2 regions of the Luteibacter sp. P4_E6 genome follow, and region 2 is predicted to be linked to the other one. Evidence: predicted binding sites of a transcription regulator. Region 2 holds the regulator's gene; the other holds the start of a gene.
The links. Region 2 encodes FliA, which starts transcription of late flagellar genes. Its sites were predicted from a motif close to TAAAGTTTNNCNNNCNNNGGCCGATAA; they were not measured.
Positions count from the first base shown of each region.

Region 1: the regulator FliA is predicted to act here: its motif matches at 2,368-2,394, upstream of AC1DT2_RS00315 (GGDEF domain-containing protein).

Region 1 covers NZ_JBFUJE010000002.1:19,233-23,561, forward strand. The annotation lists gene AC1DT2_RS00310 (methyl-accepting chemotaxis protein) at 1-432, opposite strand, end outside; gene AC1DT2_RS00315 (GGDEF domain-containing protein) at 538-2,331, opposite strand; gene AC1DT2_RS00320 (histidine phosphatase family protein) at 2,467-3,075, opposite strand; gene AC1DT2_RS00325 (DksA/TraR family C4-type zinc finger protein) at 3,124-3,390, opposite strand; gene AC1DT2_RS00330 (alpha-L-fucosidase) at 3,470-4,329, opposite strand, start outside.
Region 2 covers NZ_JBFUJE010000131.1:179-4,507, forward strand. The annotation lists partial or broken gene AC1DT2_RS10230 (Hpt domain-containing protein) at 1-572, opposite strand, end outside; gene AC1DT2_RS10235 (protein phosphatase CheZ) at 580-1,224, opposite strand; gene cheY (chemotaxis response regulator CheY) at 1,235-1,636, opposite strand; gene AC1DT2_RS10245 (RNA polymerase sigma factor FliA) at 1,690-2,421, opposite strand; gene AC1DT2_RS10250 (MinD/ParA family protein) at 2,418-3,293, opposite strand; gene flhF (flagellar biosynthesis protein FlhF) at 3,356-4,329, opposite strand, start outside.

The DNA of each region.
Region 1 (4,329 bases), on a different contig from region 2:
CTCCGCCTTGAGCAGCTCGATCACGTCATCCACGGCCTTGTCCGCCGCCTTTCGGTGCTCGGCAGCGAGTGCCACTCCCTTGCTCTGCACCTTGCCCAGACCGCTGGCTACCAGCGATTTCCATTGCTTGTCGATGTCGTGGCGATCGCTGCCGATGGCGGTGACCGCATCATCGACCGAGGACGGCAGGCGGGTGAGCGTCGCATGCACGAGGGCGTCGAGCAGATCGTTGTAATCGTTCTGGATGCGGCCGACGTCGGCCACGGGCGCAAGCGTCTCGTCGACGACGGATTGCAGCCGCTGGTCGGCGGTGCGCAACTGCACGCCACCGACGATCCATAGGGCGAGAAGGAGAAGGATGGTGCCAGCCATGCGCATCAACAAACGGGCGCGGAGCGTCAGCACAGGCAACGGGATTCGGGGAAATCGCATGGCGTACTCGGGGGACGGGGATGCCTCCCTGTCGGCCGCCTGTTCGCCAACTTTAGCGTTATTTTTTGCAGGTTATGCTTTTATTTCAGTGGCTTGAATATCTCGTTACACGCCAACAGGAAGCTGCGCTTCGTAGGTCACCATGTGTAACCCGGTGCCCGTGTTTTTAGCCACGCGCTTCGCCGACGCCGCGAGACTCGCCACGGTCTCCGGGTCGACCGGATAGGCATCGACGAAGCACGCCACGCCGACCGCCACCGTGGTGACCGGAAAGAACCGCTGATGCCCGTGGCGATCCTCGCTGTCGATGCCCCCGCGCACGCGATCGGCCTCATCGAAGAGGTTGCCACTCATCGCATTGAACCGCAGGCGCATGCCTTCGCAACGTGCGACCCAATCGTCACCCTGGAAGATGACGAGGAAATCGTCTCCACCGATGTGCCCGACGAAGTCGGCATCCTGGCGAAGGTCGCCCGTGAGTGTGCTGGCGAGGAGGCGGATCATCTCGTCGCCGCGAAAGTAACCGTACTGGTCGTTGAAGGGTTTGAAGTTGTCGAGGTCGAAGTACGCAGCGGCGAACGGACGGCCTGTCTGCAATAGACGCACGATATGTTCGGTGACCGGCAGGTTGCCCGGGAGAAAGGTCAGCGGATTGGCATAGCGTGCGGCTTCCACGCGAATTTCGGTGACACGGCGCACCAGCGCTTCGCCGGTGCCCAGCCCGAGATAGCGCCCGTGCGAGGTAATGATGAAGCCGTCGCTCAGGTATCGCTGGTCTTCACCGCGCAGGATATCGGCCATGCTTTGCAACGACATCTCTTCGTCGCAGAGCAGTGGCTCCGGATGCATGAAGCTTGTGCATGGCTTGCGCCCGAACAGCTCGCGCGCAAACGGCTGCGCCATGCGCTCGGTAAACGTGCGCCGGTTGACGATGCCGACGGGGAGTCCTTCCTCGACCACCGCGACGGCATGCAAACGCGGATGGGCCGCGAACAGATCCACCACGTCTTCGTTTGATTGCGTCGGCGAAACACACGGTGCATCGATCAGCATGTGGCCGGCTGTGAACGGCCGTGCCGACACCGGACCGCGCGGCCGCGGCGGGACCGGCACGTGGGTGACGGACAGCGCAGCGATAACGTTCGCCGGTGCCTCGATGGTCGAGCCGGGGGACGGCCGCGCTATCAGGAAGCCCTGCGCATAGGGAATGCCGAGCTCACGAAGCATGAGAAGGTCCGCTTCTTCCTCGACACCTTCACCCACCAGCTCCGCGCCCAGCGTTTCAGCCACCGAGATCAGGGCACGCACAATGGCGAGGCGCTCGACGCTGTGTGCCAGGCCGTTGATGAGGTAGCGGTCGATCTTGACGATTTCCGGATGCACCTCGTTCCACATCTCGAAGTTCGAATGCCCGTTACCGAAGTCATCCAGCGCGACGCGAATGCCGCGTGCGCGCAGGAAGCCGAGCGCGTGGGCCAGCCTCGCCGGGTTATCGACGATGTCGCGTTCGGTGATTTCGATCGTTACCCTGCCCAGGTCGAAGCCCGGAATGGAGAGTGCTTCGAGCACGTCCTCGGCACGTACGCCGTCCRGCATGATCGCCTGGGCACTGAGATTCACGAGCAGGCGACCGGTGAGCGCACGCGCCGCAAAGCTCGTGGCGACGCAATGCGCCGCCGCGAGCTCGAACTCGCCGAGGCGCCCGCGCGCGCGCGCAAGGTCAAGCAGGTCCGGCGGGGTGAGGTTGAAGTGAGGCAAGGACGAACGAATCAGCCCTTCGTGCGCCACCACTTCACCCGTATCCACACGAATCACCGGCTGGAAAACCGCCGTCAGCGAGTCTCCCGCCAGGGCCTGCTCGATCAGCGACGGTTCGCGACCGCCGGTAGGGGTGTTCATAGGCATCGTCATCGGAGGGCCGGGGAACTGCGAGGGGTAACGGCCGAGCGCGACAATACTTTAGAAAAACCGTTTGCAATCAGTTATTTCGCTTTTATTACAAGCGACGTTACGCGTCGTCGTCCGCCGCGGCAATCAGGCGCCGACGAGCACCTGGCTGTCGACGTTCCAGCGGTCGACCACATAGGCCTCACTAGCGACGGTAAGCGGGGTGTACGCGCAGTTGCCATGGCGATAGCTCGCGTAGTCGCCGCCGCCGCGCAGTGCGCCGAGGAGCGCCGTCAGGCAATGACCATGCGTGATGACGGCGACGCGGCGATAAGGCAGCACATGGAGGGCCTCGAGGGCCGGCAGTGCGCGTTGTGCGACATCGCTCAACGATTCGCTGCCGCCGGCGGCAGCGAGCGGATCGTGACCGCGAACCACCTCTGCCCATTGCGCGTTCTCAACGAGCGCCTCCGCGACGAAACGGCCTTCGAGTTCACCAAAGGCGCGCTCGACGAAGCGTTCGTCGACGCTGACTTCGCAGCCGATGATCTCCGCAACGACTTCGGCGGTATGCAATGCGCGACCGAGTGTCGACGAGACGATGTGCTCAACGCCCTGTGCGGCGAGGTTGCGACCCAGAGCCTGCGCCTGCTCGATGCCTGCGGCGGTGAGTGGACTATCGGCCCGCCCTTGCGCGCGGCCCGCGATATTCCATTCCGTCTCACCGTGGCGGGCGAGGATCACATGTTCGAGCATCGCGCGGGTCGTCCGTGCAGGTGTGGGGAACGGCATAGTCTAGAGGTTTCAGCGCAGCTGGCTGTCTTTGCTGCCGCGGCGGTTGTAGCCGCTGAAACTGGCGTTATCGCGATCGGCCTGTTCCTGGCAGGCGACACACAGCCGCACGCCGGGCACCGCCTTGCGGCGTGCTTCGGGAATGGGCTTGTCGCATTCCTCGCAACGCTCGAGGCTCGGCCCCTTCGGCAGGTGGCTGCGCGCTCGCTTCACCGCGTCCTCGATGGTCGCGTCGATCTGGTCCTGCACGGCGGTATCGCCCGCCCATCCGGTTGCCATGGGTCACCTCCCGGCGGCTAGCCTCAGAGTACCGATATGGTGGCAAGCCGTTGGTTTCAAAGGGCGTGACCATGCCACCTCACCCGCGCGGTTCATCGTAAATGCCGAACTCGGTAATACCTGGCTGCTGCCCGGTCACACTCAACCTCACCTGGCTGGCCGTGGTCCGAGGCACCTCATGGAACTGGTAGTGCGAGGGCTTCTCACCCGACACCAGCGCGACCCACGCACCATCGCGCTCCACTTCAACTTTGTAGCTGGCGATGCGACTCGTCTCGCCGTATCCCTCCGCGCCCACCGCTTCGACGATGCACAACGTATTGAATGCCACCGGCTGCTCGAAACGCACTTCGATCCAGGCGTCGGTCTTGCCGCGGTCGGCCAGCCAGTAGCTGCGGAAGTTGTCGTCAAATGCCTGGTCGGGGCCGACGGCCTCATCGCTGGCACTGGCCCAGGCGGGCTTGCCGGCGGCGAGATCCGGCGTGGTGATCGTCACCGAGCGGCCGATCTTCGGCGCCGGACCCGTGTTTTTCCACAACTGGCCGATCTCGGCGAGGCGGGCCACCGCGTTGTCGTCGAAGCGGCCATCGCGGTTGGGCGCGACGTTGAGGATGAGGTTGCAGTGGTTGTCGTTGAACGGGACAAGCCACTCGTCGACGATGGTCTTCGCCGAAGCGAGTTCCGAGGTCGGATACGCCTTCTTCCAGAACCAGTCGCTCTGCAATGTCGTGCCCGATTGTGAGGGAACGGGGCTGTTCGGCGGAATCTTCTGGCCCGCGTGTTGTTCGTACTGCTTGATGTCCGTGTAGTAGAGGGCCGTACCCGGGTAGCTGCCCGCGTTGTGGTCGGTGACCAGGCAATCGGGCTGTAGCGTCTTCACCAGATCGTAGATGTCACGGTAAGGCAGCTCGGCGTAGGAAATGCGCGACCACGATGCGT
Region 2 (4,329 bases):
GCCTCGAACTCGTCGTCGTTGATCGTGCCCGAGGGCGCCGAGGTCGGTGCGCGATCGTTGCGCGCGGCGTCGAGCATCGCTTCGAATTCGTCTTCGATCGGATCGTAGGCACGCGGCGACGACGGTGCCGATACCGCGGGAGCGGATGTCGTCGCCGGCGACAAGGCCACCGGCGGCGCGGAACCGGTGCGACCCGGAATCAGCAGGCGATCGAGTACCGAGCGTGGTGCGGGCTCGGCGGGCACTCCCGCGTCGGCCGCACGCATCATGTCGTTGAGGAGGTCCAGCGACTCGAGCAACGCATCCATGAAACCGGGGTTCAACACCACCGCGCCATTACGGGCCTCGTTGAGGAGGTCCTCGGCGCGATGGCACAGCTCCACCATGGCATTGAGGCCAAGGAAGCCCGCACCGCCCTTCACGGTATGGAACGCGCGGAAGACCGCGTTCAGTAGCTCGGCGTCTCCCGGCGAGGCTTCGAGGTCCACGAGCTGTTCGCCCAGGCTCTCGAGCAGTTCGCGTGCTTCGATCAGGAAGACATTGAGCAGCTCGTTGTCCAGCTCCACGCTCATACGGCGCTCAGAACCCGAATTCGCTGAGCAGTCGATCCACTTCGTCCTGGCTGACCTTGTCCGCGGCCGGTGCGTGGCTGCCGCCCGCGAGTGAACCGGTGAGGCGCACCAGTTCGACCAGCGACGATTCCACCTTGGCCATGAACGCCTCGACCTGCGCGACGCGCTGACCCGAGAGATCCTGCCAGGACTGCGCTTCGACCATCTCGCCCAGGCCGATGTCGCAGCTCTGCGCGAAATCGCCGACGCGTACGGCAAGCGCCGTGGCGTTGGGTGCGAAGGACGGATCGGCGTGGTCCATGACCAGCACTTCGTCGGCCTGTTTGGCCAGCGCCTGTGCCTGCGGACGCAGTTTGTCGCTGAAGTCGAGCGTGCGGTGGGCAGCCTGGGAGCTCATTTCGAGCACGTCGCGCAGGTGTTTGCGCGCATCGCTCATGTTGCCCGGCACGCCATCGCTGGAGATGTCGGAGGCAAGGCGGCGGACCGACTCGTGGAGATCGCGCGCGAGATGGCCCAGGGCCAGGAACAGGTGTTGTTCGCGGCTGCGCAGCAGGCGGTCGAGCGCCTGTTCGAAGGCAACACTGTCATCGGCGTCGAGCAACTCGCGCAGCTCGGGAACGACCTCGTGGCCGGCGGTAAGCATGGTGTTCATTGTCATTCCCTTAGCCCGCAGCCGCGGCGAGTCGTTCGAAGATCTTGTCGAGCTTTTCCTTCAGCGTGACCGCCGTGAACGGCTTGACCACGTAGCCGTTCACGCCACTCTGCGCCGCGGCGATGATCTGGTCGCGATTGTTCTCGGCCGTCACCATCAGCACCGGCATCGACTTCAGCGCGGCATCCGCGCGGATAGCGCGAAGCAGCTCGATGCCCGTCATGTTGGGCATGTTCCAGTCGGTCACCACCAGGTCGAAGGGCTGGGCGCGCAGCATCACGAGCGCCGCGTTGCCGTCTTCAGCCTCCTGGATGAGGGTGTTCGTAAATCCCAGCTCGACCAGGAGGTTCCTGACGATGCGTCGCATGGTGGAAAAATCGTCCACCACGAGGATCTTCATGTTCTTGTCCAAAACTCGTCTCCGCCTGACTGCGCGTTCTTACCGGCGACGGCACCGTAATGCCGTCAATGCTTTTCTTTCCAACCCGTCATGCGTGCGCGGAGGCGGATCAGGGCCTGGCCATGGATCTGGCACACCCGCGATTCGCTCACACCCAGCACCGCACCGATTTCCTTCAGGTTGAGCTCTTCATCGTAGTACAGCGACATCACCAGCTTCTCGCGCTCGGGCAGGCCATCGATGGACTGCGCCAGCGCATCGCGCAAGCCGTCCTGCTCGAAGATCCCTTCCGGACCCGCGGCGTCGGGGTCCGCGACATCGATCGCCGCGCCTTCGTCGCCTTCCGGCGCCGTAAGGCTGAGCAACCGCGCGCTCGCCGCGTCGGCCAGAATCTGGTTGTACTCCATGGCGTCGATACCAAGCCGCTTCATGACCTCGGCGTCTTCGGCATCCCCACCCGTTTCGTTCTCGATCTGCCTCGTTACTTCAGCCACTTCGCGCAACTTTCGATGCACGGAGCGCGGGGTCCAGTCCGTCTTGCGCAGTTCGTCCAGCATCGCGCCACGTATGCGGATACCCGCATAGGTCTCGAAACTGGCCGCGCGAGTCGGCGAGTAATTTCTTGCTGCCTCGAGCAGTCCGATCATTCCGGCCTGCATGAGGTCGTTCGCATCCACGCTTGGCGGCAGCCGACCCATCAGGTGATAGGCGATCCGGCGCACCAGCGGCGCGTGGGTTCGTACCAGTTGATCCGCCGGGATTCGCGTGACTTCAAGGTATTCGGTCGCAACGCTCACAGTGGCAGCCCTCCTCCCAGATGAGACCGCTCGGCAAAAAAGCCGATGCGACCCTGAGCACGGGGTTCGGGTTCACCCCATGTATCGACCGACCTGGCCAAATTCTTGAATKCGACGGCAGATCGGCTGCTCGGCCAGACGTCGACCACGGCCGACTGGCGGCGGATAGCCTGACGCAGGTACTCGTCGTGCGGGACCATCCCCATGAAATCCAAGGAAACATCCAGGAACCGGTTGGTCACCCGGGACAGCTTCTCGAACAACTGGCGGCCTTCCTGGGCGTGGCGGACCATGTTGGCGACGATGCGGAAGCGGTTCACGCCGAACTCGCGGCTCATGACCTTGATCAGGGCATAGGCGTCGGTGAGTGAAGCCGGCTCGTCGCACACCACCACCACCACCTCGTCGGAAGCGGCGGCAAACATGGACACGCTGTCCGAGATGCCGGCGGCGGTATCGACGATCAGGTACTCGGGGGCGATCGGGTATTCGTCGAACGCGCGGATCACGGCAGCGTGCTCGATGTTCGGCAGCTGGGCCATGCGGCGCGCCCCGGACGTGGCCGGAATCACCTTCAGGCCATGCGGCGCCTGGAGGATCAGGTCCTCGATGCGGCACTCGCCCTCGAGCATGTGCCCGAGGTGGCGCGTCGGCTGAAGACCCAGCAGCACGTCGATGTTGGCCATGGCGAGGTCGGCGTCGAGCAGGACGACATCGCGTCCGCCCATCGCCAGTGCCATGCCGAGATTGACCGCCACGGTGGTCTTGCCGACACCGCCCTTGCCGCCAGCGATAGCGATGCTGCGCGTGGGGCGACGGTCGTCAAGCCAGTTGAGGCCGGCGGCCTGGGTGCTATCGACGTGTGTGGTCATGAAGGAATTCACTGCCGTGAAAGAGTGTGCGGTTGCGGTAGTCACGTTTTGCGGGTCCCCGATCAGGCGTGCGCGGGCGCCGCGATGCCGAATCGATCGGCAAGTATGGCGTCGTCGGGCTCCTCGTTGCGCTGCTTGAGCAACTGGGCTGCCAGGCAGACCAGCTTGCGCGCATCGGCGGAGGCGATGTCTTCGGGCACGCGCTGCCCGTCGGTGGTGTAGTCCAGCGGCATAGCGTGGCGAATGAGTGCTGACAGGGCGCCACCGATCAGCGGTGCCTCGTCGAGCTTGGTAAGGATGGCCGTCTGCGGCGACAGCGGCGCGTAGGAGCGGATCGCGTTGTCGATCGCCTGGGCCTGTGCATTGGCGGRGAGCACCAGGCAGACGCGGAGGTTCGAGGTAGCGCGCAGCGTATCGAACTGCTGCTGCAGCTTGGGATCGTTACCGGCCATGCCGGCGGTGTCGACCAGGACCGTGTGCTTGCTGCGTAGCTGGAGGAGCACGTTGCGCAGGCTGTCGGCGTCGTGTGCGTTATACACGCGCACGCCGAGCAGGCGGCCGTAGTGCTCCAGCTGCGCACCGGCACCGATACGGTACTGGTCGGCGCTGATCAGGGCGACATTGGAGGCGCCATGACGAAGCACGGCGCGGGCAGCAAGCTTGGCAATGGTGGTCGTCTTGCCAACGCCGGTGGTGCCGACCAGCGCGGTGATGCCGCCACCGACCGTGTCGAAATTACGCCCGCTGGTGCGGATGTTGCGCGAGAGGATGCCCAGCGGCAGGTAGCGAGCCTGCTCGGAGGTCATGTCGGCGGGCAACTCGGCGCACAGCGCGCGTGCCACGTCGCCGTCGATACCCAGGCGGGTCATCTCACGAAGGACGCGGGCGCGCAGCGGCTGCTCGCGGTCCATCTGGTTCCAGGCCAGCGTGGAGAGCTGCACTTCCAGCATCTCGCGCAGGTTGTTGATCTCGGCGCGCACGCCATTCACGGCGGAGTCGCTGTTCGGGCTTACCGTCGCGGCGCGAACCACGTCGG